Regions from separate parts of the Limosilactobacillus pulli genome, predicted to be linked through region 2. Evidence: riboswitches for the same ligand, from Rfam matches in the RefSeq annotation. Region 2 holds a riboswitch; the other holds the start of a gene.

Region 1 (10,344 bases), on a different contig from region 2:
TGTCAGCGTGGCATCCAAGTGAACATGCGAGTCGATAAATGGCGGCAATAATACCTTGCCTTGGCCATTGATGACTTCTTCGCCAGGGTTAGCAATTAGACCGACCTTGATTTCTTTAAACTTGCCGTCTTCAATCCGGACGTCAACAGCATTTTTTTGATTGTCTACATGAACGTTTTTAATCAGCATAGATTACGCGACCTTTCGATTAAACATAAGCATTAAGACATAATAAATGGCACCACTGATCAACATAACCAAGAACGTTGCCCCGATCGTGTTCTTGAGGGCAGCAACGTTGTGCAGAATCAAGAACAGTACCGTGCCGATGACCCAGGTAGCCACGGCTGACCAGTTGATCCCGTGGGAATACCAGTAGCTGCCGTTTTTCTTGGTCAGCTGAGTGACATCGTATTTCTTGTGGCAGCGCAGGTAAAAGTCGGTACAGATAATGGCAATGATTGGTCCCAGTACCATACCTACATAATCCAAGAAAGCGGTAAACGTGTCAAGAAAACTACCGATAATCATTGGAATAAACGTAACAATGGTAGCAACGATGGCAACGATCCAAAGTGAGTACTTCAGCTTGATTTTGGTAAAGATATTGGAAAGTGCCGAACCGGCTGCCAAGAGGTTAACGGCATTGGCAGTCATCGAAGTTAAGATGATAACCAAAAGGGCTACGACCCCCAGCCCTAATTGACTGGCGATGGTACTTGGATCGGAGTTGTTGGCATTATAGGCACCAGAGGTAATGGCGATACTGATGGTTGAGATCAGACCGATAAAGGCAAACCAGATCACACCGACCATGGCACCGAAAAACGGCGTCAGCGTGGAGTTGTGCTTTTTTGGCGTGAAACGGGTAAAGTCCGCCCCAGCGGTTACCCAAGCCAGGTTAAAGGCCGCTACATAATCAATGGCCGCTCCAGTAGCCATTTTGGCGCTGGCTGGGACTTGCCATTTAACGATATGCGAGAATGGCACGGTCTTTAATACGACTACCGATTCCCAGATGACAAAGATCAAAACCAGGATAATTCCCAAGCGCTCAATCATCTGTACGGAACGCGAACCGCTGGCGATACTGATGATGTGTAAAATGCTCATGACGACGATCCCGGCAACGATGCCTTTCCAACCGCCTGGCTTACCCCAGACTGGCCAGCCAAGCAGATCATTTAAAAGCAGACTGACGGATTGGGCTGCGATAAACGTATTAACGGCCGTCCAGCCAATAAACTGCGTCAGGTTGACCAAAGATGGCAGATAGCTGCCGCGAACCCCAAATGAGGCTCGGCTGACGGCCATGGTTGAAACGCCGGTCTGATAGCCAATGTAGCCAATTAGACTCAAGAAGACGTAAGAAAGTGCCGATGACAGAACCAGCACGTTTATGGCGACTGAAAAACCGCACGCTGCCAAAACCCCGCCAACGAACCACGTGCCGTTGTTGGCATTGGCGCCAACCCAGGTCGCGAACATATCCCAGGTTGAGGTCTTGCGTTGATGCATCGCGATGCTGGTAATCTGATCATTGTCGTTTTGCATGGTGTTACCCCCAAAGAAAAAATCGTCACTGGCCAAGTGAGACCAGTGACGATGCAAATAATGTCCTCCCTAAAAAGGGCGAAGATTTTATTTTAACGAACATCCTTGGAGGCCTCACGGGACCAGATTAAAGGTTGAATAATAATTAATAAACTAAGTGTAAACAATGTTAATGTTCGTTGTCAATGTTTATTTTCCAATTTGTAGATCGTTAACGTGCGGTAAATCCGCAACAAACTTTTCATAAGCCGTTTCTTCACCAGTTGCGCTGGTTTGAGCATCCGCAAAGCTTGCTTGATGCAGCTCGGTTTCGGCAACCGTAACATGATGCGTGAAGGTGGCGTTGCCGACCAGTTCAATCCAGTAGTGATCAGCTTGGTGGTGAACGATGGTCTTGACCATGCCGCCAGGGTTGTAGATGGTCATTGGCACGTCGAAATGCGCCAGTTCAGGATGCGTCAGCGCGAAGGCCAATGAGGTTGCTGACATCCCGGTCCCGCAGGCATTGGTAAAGCCGACGCCGCGTTCAAACGTCCGTACGAACAGCTCGTTTTCATTCAGAATCTGGGCAAAGTTTACGTTGACGCCATCAGGGAAATATGGGTTTTGACCATTCAGTCGTTCACCTAAGACGCCTAAAACGTTATCGGACAATTCAGCTGCTGAAACAAAACTGATCAGATGTGGATTAGGAACCGCGATGCTGGTAAAACGCAGTCCAGGAATAAACTCGGGAACCAGCGTATCAAGCAGCCGTTCATGGCCCAGATTGTCAAACGGCAGGGCTTCTTTGTTAAAGCGGACGGGTGAGATCTCAACGGCAAAAGCAGGTACGCCCGGCGCAAAATCAGGCTGGCGCCGAACAAGCAGGTTGGCATCGCGCGTATCAACCTGGAACTCGTCTTGATCAAATTTTTCTGCCAGATAGCGGGCCACGGTACGTAGCCCGTTACCGCACATGGAGGCCTCGCTGCCATCGGCGTTGATGACACGCATTTGTGCCAGGGCTCCGGCTTTAGTTGGCTGATTGACAACCAGAATGCCATCTGCACCGCCTAAAAGGCCAGTCTGGGGATTGGTGATTCTAGGCGCAAGGGCCTGGAGCTCAGAATCGGTGAGTGGCTGTTCCAGAGTTGTCTGGTCCAGGATAAAGAATTGGTTTTGCGATCCATGAACCTTTAGTAGTTCCGTCATAAAAATACCTCTTTGTCTGATTAGTTTGCGAAGAATTGGTGGTAGATGACCTGAACGGCTTTATCAGCATCGGCACGCTTGGTCCCCAGCATGATTGAGATCTGAGAGGCCCCTTGGTTGATCATCTGCAGCGAGATGTGGGCATCGGCTAATGGCTGCAAAATGCCGGCAGCAGCGCCAACGCGATCACGCATTCCTTCACCGACGATCATGGTAATGGAGTAGTCGTCAATCCATTCCAGACGATCGGGATTGATCTTATTTTGAATCTCATCGCACAAAACGTCAATCAATTGATCATTCAAAAACTTTTTGTCAAAGATAATCGAAATATCATCGATCCCAGATGGCATGTGCTCATAAGGAACGTTGTGCTTTTCCAGAATATCCAGAATGCGCAGGGTGAAGCCGGCTTCTTTGTTTAAGAGATACTTGTGCAGATAAAGTGCCGAAAAATGTTTGCCCGAAGCGACCCCAGTGATGATGTTTTCCGGTTTGAATCCTTTTTCAGGAACGATCATGGTACCAGGCTTTTCTGGTGCATGCGTGTTTTTGACGTTAATGGGAATCTGACCTTGAATAGCTGGAATCAAGGCCTCGTCATGGAAAACCGAAAAGCCAGCATAGGAAAGCTCACGCATCTCACGATAAGTCATCGTCCGGATTGGTTCAGGGTTGTCAACGACATTTGGATTGGCCGAAAAGATTGCATCCACATCGGTAAAGTTCTCATACAGCCGAGCATGGAATCCACGAGCCAGGATTGCGCCGGTAATGTCAGAACCACCACGCGAGAATGTGGCAATGTGACCAGAAGGCGTGATGCCGAAAAATCCTGGAAAGACCAGCCGATCGTAGACTTCATACTTGAAATTGGCCAGGTTGCGGTAAGTTTCTGGATTCACAATTGCATCGTTGGGAGCACCGGTAACCATGATGCCGGCTTCAGTTGGATCAACGAATCGTGCCTTGATGCCTAGATGATTCATAACCATCGCGATCAGCCGGGCGTTCAGCCGTTCACCATGCGCCTTAAAAGCAGCCAACAGGTATTCATCGTTTGGGTAGTCTTTCTTGGGCAGGTCAGCCAGCAGCTCTTTGATGACCTTAAGCTTTTCATCAGGCAGATCAAAGAAATGGCCGATTGCTTCGTAGCGTTCAAAGATTTCATCAACGGTCTTGGCGGTATCTTCGCCGTTGATCGTTTCATTGGCATAGCGGATCAGAAGGTCAGTCACCTTGATATCGCCATCGTGTCGTTTACCAGGAGCCGAAACCACAACGATTTGACGAGCTGGATCAGCCGTGATGATGTTCAATGCCTGTTTAACGGCGGCACCCGTAGCCAATGAAGTGCCACCGAACTTTACAACTTTCATATTACAGACTCCTTTGTGCGTTGAAAATAGTCTAAAGAACGCGAATTAATTTAATAGGATTCTAACATTTATTGACGTCCATGCAAGTCTTGTGTTTATAAATCTGGTAGCATAAACGTTTTACAAATCATAGTAGAAAAAATAAATGAGAAAAATTATTAGAATTACCTTGACGATTATGAAACTTAATTATAGACTTACTAGTAAATCGAAGAGGCGCAATCAACATTAGTACCGTATGTTAGTCGCAGACCAGACAAGGACCGTACGGGAAAGGGACGACTGCCGAAGCTTTCAGACTGGGCCGCAGCCTGATTGCTGGGGCGTGGCTGAACAAGTCACGGACTGTCGCGGAGAAAAACTTCGCGGAGCGCTATCGACCAATCAGATTAAATTTGACAACAGCCGCAGTGGGTGGCTTTTTGAAAATGGGATCCGTTGTTTGTGCGCGCACGAACAATGGATTTTTTCTTAGCGTTTTCCCCGTCAAAACAACGGAGGTTTTTAGATTATGAATTCTCAGATTACACCGGATCAGATCAACGCCGCAGGTCATTTGACCATTGGCGGTGTTGATTCGCTCGAATTGGCTAACGAATATGGCACGCCGTTGGTAGTCTACGACGTGGCTCAGATTCGTCGCCAGATTCGTGCTTTTAAAAAGGTGTTTGAGCAGCGCCAGGTTGACTACGCGGTCAGCTATGCCAGCAAGGCGTTTGCCGCGATTGCCATGTACCAGGTTGTAGCTCATGAAGGCGGTCATGTCGATGTGGTTTCGGCCGGTGAGCTCTATACGGCAATCAAAGCCAACTTCCCAATGGAAAACGTATCTTTTCATGGTAACAACAAATCACGAGCCGAATTGGAAATGGCCGTTGATCACCATGTCGGCATGATCGTGATCGATAACTTCCATGAAATTGAGTTGCTTAATGAAGTACTGGCCAGTCGTGATCAGTCAATCGACGTTATGATGCGGATCACACCGGGGATTTCCGCACATACGAATAAGTATATTCAAACTGGTCAGGTTGACAGCAAATTTGGCTTTGATCTGCAATCGGGTCAGGCTGATGAAGCCCTACAGCAGATTTTAAACAGTCCACGGATGAATATGAAAGGGATGCATGCTCACATTGGCTCCCAGATCTTTGAACTGAATGGCTTTCAAATGGCTGCCGCCAAACTAGTTGAAATTGCGGCACATTGGCGAGACGCATTTGGTTATGAGCCAGAAATCGTCAATGTCGGTGGTGGCTTTGGCATTCGCTACGTCAGTGCCGATCATCCATTAAAACCAGAAGATTTTGTGGCTGCTATTATCGAAACTATCAAAGAAGAAACGCAAAAATTGAATCTTAGGCTGCCAGCCGTCTGGATCGAACCAGGTCGTTCAATTGCCGGCCCTGCTGGCTACAATCTTTACACGGTTGGCTCGCGAAAAGACGTTCCAGGCTTGATGCCATATGTCATGATCGATGGCGGGATGGGTGACAACATTCGGCCAGCACTTTATCAGGCTGAATACGAGACGGTGCTGGCTGCTGATCCGCAGGCTGAAAATGCTGAAACGGTGCGGCTGGCCGGTAAATACTGTGAGTCAGGCGATATTCTCAGTCAGCATCAGCCATTGCCAAAAACCAAGCCTGGTGACGTCTTGGCCATGCTGGACACCGGTGCCTATGGATATGCGATGGCATCCAACTATAACCGTAATCCACGACCAGCCGTTGTCTTTGCTGAAAATGGTCAGGCACATCTGGTAATCGAGCGTGAATCGCTTGAGGATCTGGTTCACCTGGATCGTCCATATCCAGAAGTCTAGGCAAGTTTATCCACACGTTATTAATATAGTAGAAAAAAGATTGGAGTTAATCTAAATGGCACAATTAGACGCACAAAGTATCATCAACTACATTGGCAATGCCCCTAAAAAGACGCCCGTAAAAGTATTCGTTAAGGGTAATCTGACAGCTTTAAACGTTCCTGAAACGATTCAAAGTTTCTTAGAAGCCCATACCGGCGTTTTGTTTGGCGACTGGGCTGACGTTAAGCCATTCTTGACTGCTAATGCTGTGCAGATTGAAGACTATCGCGTGGAAAACGATGCCCGCAACTCAGCCGTGCCACTGTTGGATCTGAAGGGAATCAACGCGCGGATCGAACCGGGCGCCTTGATTCGCGACCAAGTACTGATTGGCGACAATGCCGTTATCATGATGGGCGCAATCATCAACATTGGTGCTGAAATCGGTGCCGATTCCATGATTGACATGGGTGCGGTGCTGGGCGGCCGGGCCATCGTTGGCAAGCACTGTCACGTTGGCGCGGGCGCGGTTTTAGCCGGCGTGATCGAACCAGCCTCAGCTGAACCGGTCCGAATCGATGACAACGTTTTGATTGGTGCCAATGCCGTTGTGATCGAAGGCGTGCATGTTGGGGAAGGGGCCGTCATTGCTGCTGGGGCCGTCGTTACCCAAGACGTTGCACCACACACGGTTGTTGCTGGCGTACCAGCCAAGTTTATCAAGAACGTTGACGACAAGACCGAATCAAAGACCGGTCTGGAAGAAGATCTGCGGAAGCTGTGATGAACAATGACCGAATTAAATGAAGCACAATTAATCAAGATTCGTCGCGATCTGCACCAGATTCCGGAATTGGCACTTAAAGAATTTCAGACGCATGACTACTTATTGGATACGATCAGAGGGTTAGACCAGACTCATCTAGAAATTTGCCAGCCGGAAAAACTGCCGACTGCATTGATGGTTTTAGTGCACGGCAGTCAGCCAACCAGAACGATCGGCTATCGAACCGATATTGATGCCTTGCCGGTTGAGGAAAAAACGGGATTGCCGTTTGCTTCCAAGCATCCGGGCGTTATGCATGCCTGCGGTCACGACGTTCACATGACGGTTGCTTTGGGTGTCTTAAGCTGGTTTAGCGAGCATCAGCCTAAAGACAATCTGCTGTTTTTCTTTCAGCCGGCGGAGGAAAGCGAAAATGGCGGTAAGCTGGCCTATGAACGAGGGCTGTTTGAAGGCAAGTGGAAGCCTGATGAATTTTATGGTTTGCACGACAACCCGGATCTGCCGGCCGGAGCGATTGGCTGCCGCATGGGGACGCTGTTTGCCGGTACGACCGAAGTCAACATCGACATCACTGGTAAGGGCGGACATGCTGCCTTCCCACAGGATGCCAACGATACGGTTGTGGCCATGGCTTCTTTGATCATGCAGGTCCAGACGATCATTTCACGCAGCATTGATCCAATCCAAAGCGGAGTGATTACGCTGGGCAAGGTACAAGCCGGTACGATTCGCAATGTGATTGCCGGTCATGCCCATCTGGAAGGCACGATTCGCGGTCTGACGCAGGAAATGATTTTAAAGATCGATCAGCGTTTAAAAGACGTCTGTGAAGGAATTGCTAAAAGTTTTAACGTTAAAGTTGATCTGCAGTTGAATCAAGGTGGCTACTGGCCCGTTGAAAACAATCCCGAACTGACCAAACGCTTTATTGAATATATGAAACAGGCTGCTGGCGTCGAATTTATCGAAACTGCGCCGGCAATGACCGGTGAAGACTTTGGCTATCTGCTGGCCAAGTTTCCCGGCACCATGTTTTGGCTGGGAGTTGAAGATGACTCACAGTTGCATTCGGCGACTTTAAAACCGGATGAGCGCGCCATTAAACGAGGTGTGGATGCTATTACCGGATTTTTGAACTATCGCATGCAAGACTAGGGGGAATTGATTATGAATTTAAAGGATGCCGATCTGCTGACCGCAATCGTAACGCCATTTAATGAACAAAATGAATTGGACTTTGCCAGTCTGGCCAAGCTGACCAACCATTTGATCGAACAAGGCAGCAATGGTTTTGTCATTGGCGGTACGACTGGTGAGACGCCAACGCTCAGTCATGACGCAAAGCTCGCTCTGTATCGTGAGTTTGCCAAGATCGTTGATGGCCGCGTGCCGGTAATTGCCGGCACTGGCAGCAACAATACTGCCGAAACGATTGCTTTTACCAATGAAGTAGCTGAGATCGAAGGCATTGACTACGCACTGGTCGTGGTACCGCCATACAACAAGCCAAATCAGCGTGGCATGATTGCTCACTTTACGGCGGTAGCAGATCAGTCCAAGTTGCCAATCGTGATCTATAACATTCCTGGCCGAACCGGCGTTAAGATGGCTGCCGAAACGATCGTGGAGCTTTCACATCATAAAAACATCAAGGCCGTTAAGCAATGCGCCTCGTTAGAAGAAATGCAGTACGTGATCGATCATAAGGATGAGGATTTCCAAGTCTTTACCGGCGAGGACGCTCAAGCATTGACGGCCCGCGTTTTAGGAGCTAATGGTGTAATCTCGGTTGCCTCGCATAATTATTGTGCCCAGATGCGGGAAATGTATGATCAATTGTATAATGGTAATTGGCAGGCTGCCGCCCGTCTGCAGCGTTGGCTGACGCCAAGGATGGCTGCGCTGTTTATGTATCCATCGCCATCGCCGGTCAAGGCAGTCTTGAACGCACAAGGCTTTGGCGTGGGTGGCTGCCGTCTGCCAATCGCTACTTTGAATGACGATGAAAAGCAGGCGCTGGCTAAGGCACTGTCTTTGCCTGAAGACGCGCTGTTTCATGAATTGCCATTAGATCTTGGAAAGGGTGATGTTGATGACTAGTGTACTGATCGCTGGGTTTGCTGGTGCAATAGGACAAAAGGCCGTTGATCTGGTCAATGGCATGACGGATTTTCAAATCGTTGCCGCGTTTTCGCCACAAACCGACCGTGACGATCCGGAACGCTACAATCTAAATGATGACGTACAGATTTTTAATGATTTAGCAGCGATTCCCGATCAAGCAGCTGATGTGTGGATTGACTTTACCGTGCCCAGCGCGGTTTATGAAAACGTCAAGTTCGCATTGAGTCACGGCATGCGGCCAATCGTCGGCACGACAGGACTGACCGATGAGCAAGAAGCTGAGTTAAAGAACCTTGCTAAAGCCAATCAGCTGGGTGGCTTGATTGCACCAAACTTTGGCATGTCGGCCGTATTGCTGATGAAGTTTGCCAAAGAGGCTGCCAAGTATTTTCCAGACGTGGAAGTAATCGAAATGCACCATGCTGATAAAAAAGATGCACCATCCGGAACAGCTTTGAGTACGGCTAAGATGATCGCCCAAAATCGCAAGCCGCACCAAAGCAATCCAGACGAGGTTGAAACGCTGGCCAACGTCCGTGGTGGCGACTATCAAGGTATTCGGATTCATTCCGTGCGGCTGCCTGGCTACATTGCCCATGAGCAGGTGCTGTTTGGCGGCATGGGAGAGGCATTGACCATTCGTCAGGATTCATTTGATCGGGGCTCGTTTATGAGCGGCGTTAAGGTAGCCTTGCAAAAGGTTGCGTCGCTGAATGAACTGGTTGTCGGTTTGGAAAATATTCTTTAATATAAAGGGGAAATTTGTTTATGCCAACTCTAGCAAAAGATCTTAATGAAACGGTCAACCCACGCGTGGCTGCAATCTCACCATCTGGAATCCGCTCTTTTGATGCTCACGTGTCCAAGATTCCAGGCATCGTTAAGCTGACGATTGGCGAACCTGATCTTAACGTTCCTGAACACGTTAAGCAGGCAGCCGTGCAAAGCATCGTTGACAACGACTCGCACTACACGTCCAACCGCGGCAAGATTGAGCTGCGTGAAGCCATCAGCGGCTATCTGGAACGGACACGCGGCGTGCACTATGATCCAGAAACGGAAATCGTTGCTACGGTTGGTGCGACCGAGGCCCTGGCAGCAACGATCTTTTCTCTGATCAATGAAGGCGACAAGGTGATTATTCCAACGCCGGTCTTTTCACTGTACTTCCCGCTGGTTTCTCTGGCAGGTGGGACGCCAGTGCAGGTTGACGTTTCTGAGGACGATTTCGTCTTGACGCCAGAGCTATTGGAAAACGTTTTGAAAAAAGAAGGTCCTGCCGTTAAGGCAGTTTTGCTCAACTACCCAGTCAACCCAACCGGTCGCGAATACCCACGCGACGTGCTGGAAGGTTTGGCCAAGGTGATTGCGGATCATCATCTGTACGTTTTTGCCGATGAAATCTACAGTGACCTGGTCTACGGCGTTGAGCACACCTCGATGGCTACATTGCTGCCAGACCGGACGATCTTTATCTCTGGTTTGTCCAAGTCACATGC
Region 2 (10,344 bases):
GGGTGATTACGATTGCTGTTGATGCCGTTACTTCAGGGGTCATTATTCAGTTCTGGTGGCCTAAGTTTCCCGAGTGGATTTTTAGCGGCTCTGTTTTGCTGGTAATCTTTTTAATCAATTATCTGTCAGTACGCTCCTATGGTGAGACCGAGTATTGGCTGTCAATCATCAAGGTCGTAACGATTGTAGTCTTCTTGATCGTTGGTTTCATGATTATTTTTGGGATCATGGGCGGTCAAGGACCAATCGGCCTAAGGAACTTCCACTATAAGAAAGCGCCATTTGTCGGCGGCTTCCCAAGCATTCTGACCGTCTTCTTGGTGGCTGGGATGTCATTTCAAGGGACTGAGCTGGTTGGGATTACGGCTGGCGAGTCCGCAACGCCGGAAAAATCCGTGCCGAAAGCCATTCACTCGACTTTCTGGCGGATCTTGCTATTCTATATCCTGTCAATTTTTGTGATGGCCTGCATTTTGCCATATACTGACAAGAACCTGTTGAGCAGCAACGTTCAGGACGTGGCAATGTCGCCATTTACGATTGTCTTTAAGCGGGCAGGTTTAGCGGCTGCTGCCAGTGTGATGAATGCCGTTATTCTGACGGCCGTGATCTCGTCAGCCAACTCAGGCTTGTATGCTTCAACGCGGATGCTATTCTCACAAGCACGTGAAGGTTATGCTTGGAGAGGCTTTGGCTACGTTAATAAGCGGGGGATTCCAATCTACGCGCTGCTGGGGACGATGGCGGTTTCGTTGGCTATCTACCTGTTGCATTTTGTCAGTACCAACGCCTATAACTACCTGATCGATGCTTCCGGGCTATCTGGTTTTATTGCCTGGCTGGGAATTGCAATGGCTCACTATCGGTTCCGGCGGGCCTTTGTTGCCCAGGGACATCAACTGAGTGAATTAAAATACCATGCCACGCTGTTCCCGTTTGGGCCAATCTTTGCTTTCATATTTTGTATGATCGTCATCGTTGGCCAAAACATCCCAGCCTTCATCCATCTGGATTGGGATAACATTTTAATCACCTACATGGCAGTTCCGATCTTTTTGATTTTGTTCATCTACTACAAGGTTCGCTACAAGACGCGTCTGCTTTCGTTGCAGGAAGCTGATCTATCACGTAGTTCGCGTGGTGAAAAGTACATTACTGCTGACGGTAAGGAAATTAAATAGAAAAATTAAAACTTGCTTAAAATCAAAAGTGAGTTATAATCAATTAATATGTAAAAGAGAAGAGGTGCGAGTCTCATTAGTAGACTAGGCTGGATGCTTCAGAATCAATGCCTGGCTGAAAGGGTTGCTCGCCGAAACGCGCTTTGACTGAAGACCTTGCGCGTTGGGCCGTAGTCAAATAGATTACGGACTGTCGCAGAAAATTCTGCGGGGCGCTTCCATGATTGATTCAACAATTACGAAGTCAAGTTGAGTCGACAAGCAGGGAAGACCTTGCTTGCCGGCTCTTTTTGTTTGCCTTTCTCGCCAGTAAATTTGAGGAGGATTTTTTCATGAGTGAAAACGGTCATGAAGGCAATACGGGTCATATTCAGCGAACGCTGCAGACTCGGCATCTGTCAATGATTGCTCTTGGCGGTACGATTGGGACGGGGCTTTTTATTGCCAGTGGTTCGGCGATCTCAACAGCCGGGCCAGGTGGTGCATTGGCCGCCTATGCCATTATGGGGATCATGGTTTATTTTTTGATGACCAGTCTAGGAGAAATGGCCACCTACATTCCGGTATCAGGCTCATTTGCCACTTATTCAACTAAGTTCGTTGATCCGGCACTAGGCTTTGCTATGGGCTGGAACTACTGGTTTAACTGGGCAATTACGATTCCAGTTGACGTTACGACGGCTGGGCTGGTTTTCCAATACTGGCTGCCTCATTTCCCAAGTTGGCTGTTCAGTACGTTTGTCTTGATTGCTATTTTTCTGATCAACTATCTGTCGGTGCGCTCTTATGGTGAGACTGAGTATTGGCTGTCTTTGATCAAGGTCGTAACGGTCATGATTTTCTTGATCGTTGGGGTCTGCATCATCTTTGGAATTATGGGCGGTCAAGGACCAGTTGGTTTAAAGAATTTCCATTACAAGGATGCACCATTTGTTCATGGTTGGTCAGGCATTTTAAGCGTGTTCCTGGTGGCTGGTTTCTCATTTCAAGGGACTGAATTGATTGGGATCACGGCAGGTGAAGCCGCTACGCCAGAAAAGTCGGTCTCCAAGGCGATTCACTCAACTTTCTGGCGGATTTTGCTGTTCTACATCTTTGCCATCTTTGTGATTGCCTGCATTCTGCCATACACCAACAAGAACCTGTTGAACTCAGACGTACAAAACATTACGATGAGTCCATTTACGATTGTCTTTAAGCGAGCAGGGATGGCGGCTGCTGCCAGTGTTATGAACGCGGTTATTTTAACGGCTGTAACCTCAGCGGCCAATTCTGGTTTGTATGCCTCAACGCGGATGCTGTTCTCACAAGCACGAGAAGGTTACGCTTGGAAGATCTTTGGTTATGTTAATAAGCGGGGAATCCCGATCTATGCACTGCTTGGTACCATGGTTGTTTCTTGTCTGGCTTATCTGACACAGTTTATCGGACCAGAAGCTTATAACTACCTGATTGGTGCTTCTGGGCTGTGCGGCTTTATTGCCTGGCTGGGGATTGCTATTTCGCATCTGCGGTTCCGGCGTGCTTTCATCGCACAAGGCCACAAGGTCAGTGAGCTGAAGTATCATGCCACGCTGTTTCCATTTGGCCCGATCTTTGCGTTGATTTTGTGTGTGATCGTTATGTGTGGTCAAAACATCGATGCCTTTATCAAGATGGACTGGTCAAATATTGCCATTACCTACATGGCTGTACCACTGTTTTTGATCTTGTTTATCTACTACAAGGTTCGCTATAAAACACACGTGATTCCGCTCAAAGATGTTGATTTATCGCGGAGCAACAATAGCGAATCATTTGTTCCTGAATCTGAAAACGAAGCTAAGTAGTCAAAAAATCCTCGTCAAATTGGCGAGGATTTTTATACGTTGCTTTAAAAAATATTTTATAGAGTAAAATCCTTGATCAGATTGCTTTTACGATGCAGGACAACATTAATGATAGTTTGTTGAAAAATATTTTACTCACGATTACGGTCCAAAGATGATACAATGTAGCTCGTGTCTTTTTAGAAAAACAAAGCAAAGGGGTAAATGGAATGATTGTACTGGCGGGAACCATTGGTGCAGGTAAGACCAGCTTGACGCGGATGCTGGCTGACCATTTAGGAAGTCAGGCTTTTTATGAGTCGGTTGATGACAACGAGATTTTACCGCTTTTTTATAAAGATCCTAAAAAATATGGCTTTTTGCTGCAGATCTACTTTTTAAACAAACGGCTGGCCGAGATTAAGAATTCGTTTGATAATGACTTAAACGTCTTGGATCGCTCCATCTTTGAGGATGCCTTGATGTTTCGATTGAATGCGGATCTTGGCCGGGCCACTCAGACCGAGGCCGATATCTATGCCTCATTGTTGAATAATATGATGGAAGAGCTGCCGCAAGAAGTGCATACCAAGGCGCCAAGTCTTTTGATTGGGATTCAGGTATCGTTTGAGACGATGCTTAAACGGATTAAGAAGCGCGGTCGTTCGTTTGAACAGCTCGAAAATGATCCTAGTCTGTATGAATACTATCGTGAGTTGAATCAACGCTATGTTGACTGGTATGCCAGTTATGACGAAAGTCCCAAGATGCTGATTGATGGTGATCAGCTTGATTTTGTTGAGGATCCCAAGGCTGCTGAACAGGTTTTGACGATGGTTGACGACAAGCTGGCGGAGCTGCAGCTAAAATAAAGCAGCTTGACAAAGCTAAGTTGGACATATATAATAACTTTGTTAGTTATATGTCTGGCATGGAGGATTAGCTCAGTTGGGAGAGCATCTGCCTTACAAGCAGAGGGTCACAGGTTCGAGCCCTGTATCCTCCATTTTTTATGCTTTACTTGCGGATGTGGCGGAATTGGCAGACGCGCAAGATTTAGGTTCTTGTATCTTATGATGTAAGGGTTCGAGTCCCTTCATCCGCATTATTATCAAACGGCTGTCCCGAAGCAAGGTACAGTCGTTTTTTGATTTATTTTGCATCTAATCGCTGATATAGTTGTTCTTAGAAGTTTTAATCGGGAAAGGAAGCCATAAAAATGATCACGTTTGGTCGTTATCGCCTTTCATTCTCAAAAGCCTTGACGTTTGGGTTCTTGATCGTGATTGCGATCGGTACGCTGCTTTTGATGCTGCCGATTGCCGTCAAGCCTGGCGAGGATTCATCGTTTATGACGGCATTTTTTACCGCAACCAGTGCAACCTGCGTGACTGGTTTGACGCTGGTTGATACGGCGACTCATTGGTCCTTATTTGGTCAACTGGTAATTACAGCTTTGATTGAGATTGGCGGATTGGGTTTTATGACGTTTGCGATCATGATGTTTTTGTTTGCACGTCAAAAGATTAGGCTTTCAGCACGTCTGTTGGCTCAAGAATCACTGAACTTGCAGTCGCCAGCACAGATTACTATTGTAAATCTAATCGTTGGCCTTTCACTGATTATTCAGGTTTTAGGCGCGCTATTGCTGTGGCCTGATTTTGGTCGTCGGTTTGGCTTGGTCAAAGGGTTATGGTACAGTATCTTTCATTCAATCTCAGCTTTTTGTAACGCTGGTTTTGATCTGTTTGGCAACAGCCTGGCATTATTTGCTGATGATACCTATGTCTTATTTATCATGGCAGTTTTGATTATTGCCGGCTCATTTGGTTTTTTAGTTTGGCGAGATCTATTGCTTTATCGAAAAAAGCATCGGTTGTCGCTGCATACTTCACTGGCATTGTCGACTGGCGTAATTATCCTAATATTATCGCTGATGAGCTATCTTTTAACTGAAGATAATCTGGCGGCCCAGTTTCCGCACATGTCGGTTGAGTACCGTTTTATTAATACTATTTTTATGGCAATCACACCGCGGACAGCTGGTCTGACGACTTTTTCCTATCGAAATCTTTCACCAGCTGGCATTGCGGTCACGGTGATTCTGATGTTTATTGGCGGTACGCCTGGTTCAACGGCTGGCGGGATCAAAACGACTACGGTTGGGCTATTGACGCTGCAGAGCATTGCCACTTTAAAAGGTCAGCGCGATACGGTTTTTGGTAGACGACGCTTTAAAGAAGAAAATATTTTTCGGGCACTGACGCTGGTTTTTGTTGCTTTTGCAATTCTTGCCGCGGCCATCTTATTGTTGTGTCTGACGCAGCATTTGCCAGCTGATTTTACTTTGGAAGACATTATTTTTGAAGTTATGGCTGCTTTTGGAACGACAGGTATCAGCATGGGGGTCACGCCACATTTGAATTTATTTGGCAAACTGATCATTATGGCATTGATGTTTATCGGTCGGGTTGGAATTTATACCGTAATGTTTACGATTTTAAATGCTCATCCAAAGCAAAAGAACTATCGCTATCCGGAAGAAGGGGTTTTGATTGGCTAATAAAAACAACTATGCAGTAATTGGCATCGGCCAGTTCGGCAGTTCGGTCTGTGAAACTTTGGCCGAGGCACATCAGGACATTTTGGCAATTGATAAAAACGAAGATGTCGTGAATGAATATGCCAATATGGTAACGCGAGCAGTCATTGCCGATGCTCAAGATGAAGAAGCGATGCGCGAGCTTGATCTGGGCAGTTTTGACAACGTCTATATTTCAGTAGGCAATATCCAGGCCAGTATCATGGCAACCTTGATTGTTAAGGAATTAGGTGCCAGAAACATTATCTGCAAGGCTGAAAATGAAAATCACGCGCGGGTGCTGGAAAAAATCGGCGCTGACTATGTCGTACGGCCAGAGCGTGATATGGCCAGACGAATGGTGTTTCATCAGTTGCATTTAAATATTGCCAACTATTTGATCTTGAATCATGAGCTGACGCTGGCTGAAATCGAAGTTAAAAGCAGTGATTTTTGCGATCATACGCTAAAAGAGCTCAATTTGCGCGATACGTATCAAGTCAACGTGATTGCCATTGTCAGTGGTGAGCAGGTCAACAAACTGCCACAAGCCGACGACATGCTTCGTTATGGCGATCATATCTCAGTCGTTGGGGATGTCGGAGCAATTCAAAAGCTCAGTTCGGTAATCGCTGATGAATAATCAAATCATAAAAATAGCGTTGCGAAGGCTTTATAGTCCAACACAACGCTGTTTTTTGATATTAATCATCAATACCGGATATTCCGTGACGAGCTTTTAATGCCCAAAGAATCGAAACGGTATCGATCACTTCTTGCAGCATTGCCCCAATAAAGGCAGGAATGATGCCAAATGCGGCAATCAGCATCAGGGTTGTACAAATACCGATACCGATCAAGACGGCCTGTTGAGCGATACGCATGGTTTCTTGTGAGATCGTAACGGCAATGGCAACCCGGTTCAAGTCATCTTTAACGATTACCAGATCCGCTGATTCACTGGCTGCAGTAGATCCGTGAGCACCCATGGCGATCCCAACATCGGCAGTTGCCAGCGCGGGTGCATCATTGACGCCATCACCGACCATTACGACAGGACGACGATCTTCAGGAACGTTTTTTAAAGCGGCAATTTTTTGTTCGGGCAATAGGTCAGCTTTCACCTCATGGATACCGACCAGCTTAGCAACATGCTGAGCAATAGCTTTTTGATCGCCAGTCAGCATAACCAGGTGCTTAACGCCTAGCTGACGCAGCTGTTCCATAGTACGTGGCGCTTCAGGACGAATCTGATCTTGGAAAATTACACAGCCCCAGTACTGATCATCTACACTAACATAGATTGCGGTCTGTGACAGCGGCTTGTGGGTCGTATCCGGGTCAGCAAAGAGCAGCTTGCCGACCTTGACTTGTCGGCCGTCAACGATTGCTGAGATACCGTTGCCGACGACTTCTTTTAGCTCACTGGCAGAACTAAGCGGAATCTGGTGTTCTTGGGCATAGGCAACGGTTGAACGGGCAAGGATATGTGGCGACTGTTCCTCGGCGCTGGCGGCAAAGTGCAACAGTTCCTTAATGTCGACTCCCTCGGCAGGCTCAAGATGATCAACGGTCAGCTGGCCGCTGGTAATCGTACCGGTTTTGTCAAAGGCCATTGTTTTTGGATGCGCCATTTTTTCCAGGACGCTGCCAGTTTTGATGATGATCCCGCTGCGTGAGGCCCGACTCATCCCCGAAACGATGGCAACCGGAGCAGCTAAAATCAGCGGGCATGGTGAGGCGACAACCATTACTTGAGCAAAACGGCTGGGATCTTTGCTGATGATCCAAGCAATGCCGCCAATTACAAGTGCTGCCGCAGTAAAGGGAACGGCATAGCGGTCTGCCAAACGGACAAAGTGAGCAGGGGTGTTCTCCGCTTCTTTAACCAGGGCCACCAGCTTTTGATACTGACTGTCACGCGCTAATTTAACTGCTTTAATGACGATTGCCTGATCGCCGTTTAGCGAGCCTGACATTACCTGATCGCCAACCTGCTTATCGATTGGCTTTGATTCACCGGTCAGCGATGATTCGTTGACTTGTGTATTGCCTTTAATGATCTCACCATCAATTGGCACCAGCTCGCCAGGCTTAACGATGATCGTATCGCCAACCTTAACCTGGTCGACATGCACGTCTTCGATCTGCTCGTTTATCAGCCGGTGAGCAGACTGCGGTGAGTTGTCAAGCAATGCCTTAAGCTCAGAGTTGGCCTTACGAGAGGCATAGTCTTCCAAAGCATCGCCGCCGACCAGCATTACTAATATCACCATGGCGGCCCAATACTCACCAACGCTTAGGGTGGAGACAACGGCAATGATTGCCAGCAGGTCAACGCCATAGCGACCATTTTTGAGAGTGTGGATCATCTCAATCAGCATCGAAAGCGCGATCCCCGCCCCCACGATGGTTACCAAAATCTGGGCAGCAAGCGCCTGCTTAAAAACGTATTGCAGGAGAACTGCTACTAAGGCGACAGCTAAAATCATGAACAATTTCTGTCGATGCGAAAATTTTTTCATAATTTTCAGCTCCTTTCTCCAAATTTTGTCTTAATTATAACGCTGTTTAGTAATCGCTTCCAGATGTCAGCCTGAGTGAATATGCTGAATTGGTTTCATAAAAGAAGGAATTAATAAATATCGGAATAATTAACGAAAATATCAAATTAGTATTGACATTAAACGTTTTTATCGGTAATATATATAACTGTTGATACGATATCAGCAAAATTAAACAGCAGTTGCGGAAGTAGTTCAGTGGTAGAACATCACCTTGCCATGGTGGGGGTCGCGGGTTCGAATCCCGTCTTCCGCTTGATTCCATTATTTTTATGCACCCATAGCGCAATTGGATAGAGTGTCTGACTACGAATCAGAAGGTTGAAGGTTCGACTCCTTCTGGGTGCATTGATCGGGAATTAGCTCAGCTTGGTAGAGCGCTTCGTTCGGGACGAAGAGGTCGCAAGTTCAAATCTTGTATTCCCGATTCATATAAACATTATGCGGAAGTAGTTCAGTGGTAGAACATCACCTTGCCATGGTGGGGGTCGCGGGTTCGAATCCCGTCTTCCGCTTGAATTGAATATTCATTATGCACCCATAGCGCAATTGGATAGAGTGTCTGACTACGAATCAGAAGGTTGAAGGTTCGACTCCTTCTGGGTGCATCTCTTGCGGAAGTAGTTCAGTGGTAGAACATCACCTTGCCATGGTGGGGGTCGCGGGTTCGAATCCCGTCTTCCGCTTTTTTTGTTGCGTGAAATAAAAACTCCAGTCTCAAGGCATGAGATTGGAGTTTTTTCTCACTCTTTTTTGTGTTTTGAGTCAAGAAACTATTACTCGAGATCGTTTGAATTGGTAATCAATTGTCAAAGTAAAGTGGACTCAAACAAGATGATGGTGTTAGTCATTATTACGGTAGACACACTGACCCTTAAACCAGGTTTCTTTTGCACGGACTTGAGTCAGCTCGTCTGCTGGTACGGTAAAGATATCCTTGTTGAGAATGACGAAATCAGCCGACTTGCCAACCTCCAGTGTTCCATTATGAGTAAAGCCGCCAATCTCAGCTGCCCATTTGGTATAACCAAGAATGGCCTGAGGGACACTGATTGCTTCTGCTTCATTAACCACGTCATCATTGGCTGCGCGGCGTGTCACAGCTGCGTAGATACTGTAAAACGGGCTGTCTGGTTCAGCCCATGGCGTACATGGCGCATCGGAACTTAACGTCGTCAGTGCATTGGAATTAAGCATCGATTTGATTCGATAGGCCTGCTTGAACTGCTCGGGAGTCAGGTAGGTACGATATGACTCGTCTTCAGCAAAGAAAAAGATTGGCTGCGTAGAAAGTCCATAGTGCATCTTAGCGTGATTGATTTGATCAAACATCTGATCGCTCAGCAACGAGGCATGTTCGATTCGAATCGAAGGCATGTCATCCAGCCATGGCTCCATATTGCAGGTTGTATCCAAAACCAGCTGAATTGCTGCATCGCCCATTGCATGAATGGCCGCCTGCAGATGATGCTTTTTGGCAAATTCAACCGCAGTTTTTAGCTTCGCCTGATTGGTCAACAAGACACCGCGCTTGCCGGATGGGTAAGGAATCGAATTATCTGCAGTCTCACCAGAGATGCTGCCATCCATAAAGATCTTGATACCGGCGACTCTTAGCTGATCGTTGCCAACTGGTTCCAGACTTTGACCTGGATCCAGCTCATCATATACATAATAAATCGAAGCGCGTGGAGTAAAACCTCGTTTAACGGCATCTTGATAAAGCTGCAGCGTGGTGTATGGCTTTAAGCGTCCCATCATCTCACCGATGGCTACAATGCCGTTTTTAAGATAGTGCGTTGAACTGTTGACCATATTTTGGACATCGCCGGCATAGCTTTGAGCCGATTTGGCACGAATCAGCAGCTGACTGGCAGCTACCTCGCGCATAAAACCATTGGGACGCCCATCGGCAAAGTGCTCAATCTTACCACCCTTGGGATCCGGCGTATCTTTATCAATGCCAGCTAGTTCCAAGGCTTTAGAATTGCCGACCGATGAGTGACAATCAGACCGATAGATGAAAATTGGCTGTTCAGTCGTAACCTGATCAAGATCATCAACGGTTGGTGAGCAGTGCTCAGCTAATTTGGTTTCATCAAATCCCCAGCCTTCGATCCAGACATCGGGTCCTTGACCAAGCTGTGGCGACTGTTTGAGTGCAGTGATCATTTCTTTGATGCTGTTGACATTGGGTGGCGTGCAGGCCG

The links. Region 2 has a riboswitch for lysine ahead of QOS03_RS01990 (amino acid permease). Riboswitches for the same ligand answer to the same signal wherever they lie in the genome.
Region 1: linked by a shared signal. The riboswitch ahead of lysA (diaminopimelate decarboxylase) and the one ahead of QOS03_RS01990 (amino acid permease) in region 2 are both predicted to bind lysine.

The regions. Positions count from the first base shown of each region.
Region 1 is NZ_CANCWQ010000007.1:12,707-23,050, forward strand. It holds gene codA (cytosine deaminase) at 1-189, opposite strand, end outside; gene QOS03_RS03385 (cytosine permease) at 193-1,554, opposite strand; gene dapF (diaminopimelate epimerase) at 1,744-2,748, opposite strand; gene QOS03_RS03395 (aspartate kinase) at 2,769-4,127, opposite strand; lysine riboswitch at 4,332-4,511, shown strand; gene lysA (diaminopimelate decarboxylase) at 4,639-5,952, shown strand; gene dapD (2,3,4,5-tetrahydropyridine-2,6-dicarboxylate N-acetyltransferase) at 6,008-6,718, shown strand; gene QOS03_RS03410 (N-acetyldiaminopimelate deacetylase) at 6,725-7,876, shown strand; gene dapA (4-hydroxy-tetrahydrodipicolinate synthase) at 7,889-8,821, shown strand; gene dapB (4-hydroxy-tetrahydrodipicolinate reductase) at 8,808-9,593, shown strand; gene QOS03_RS03425 (aminotransferase class I/II-fold pyridoxal phosphate-dependent enzyme) at 9,614-10,344, shown strand, end outside.
Region 2 is NZ_CANCWQ010000004.1:5,981-16,324, forward strand. It holds gene QOS03_RS01985 (amino acid permease) at 1-1,181, shown strand, start outside; lysine riboswitch at 1,233-1,407, shown strand; gene QOS03_RS01990 (amino acid permease) at 1,514-3,010, shown strand; gene QOS03_RS01995 (deoxynucleoside kinase) at 3,220-3,861, shown strand; tRNA gene QOS03_RS02000 (tRNA-Val) at 3,923-3,995, shown strand; tRNA gene QOS03_RS02005 (tRNA-Leu) at 4,013-4,094, shown strand; gene QOS03_RS02010 (TrkH family potassium uptake protein) at 4,209-5,552, shown strand; gene QOS03_RS02015 (potassium channel family protein) at 5,545-6,213, shown strand; gene QOS03_RS02020 (heavy metal translocating P-type ATPase) at 6,275-8,095, opposite strand; tRNA gene QOS03_RS02025 (tRNA-Gly) at 8,319-8,390, shown strand; tRNA gene QOS03_RS02030 (tRNA-Arg) at 8,409-8,482, shown strand; tRNA gene QOS03_RS02035 (tRNA-Pro) at 8,488-8,561, shown strand; tRNA gene QOS03_RS02040 (tRNA-Gly) at 8,578-8,649, shown strand; tRNA gene QOS03_RS02045 (tRNA-Arg) at 8,669-8,742, shown strand; tRNA gene QOS03_RS02050 (tRNA-Gly) at 8,749-8,820, shown strand; gene QOS03_RS02055 (amidohydrolase) at 8,978-10,344, opposite strand, start outside.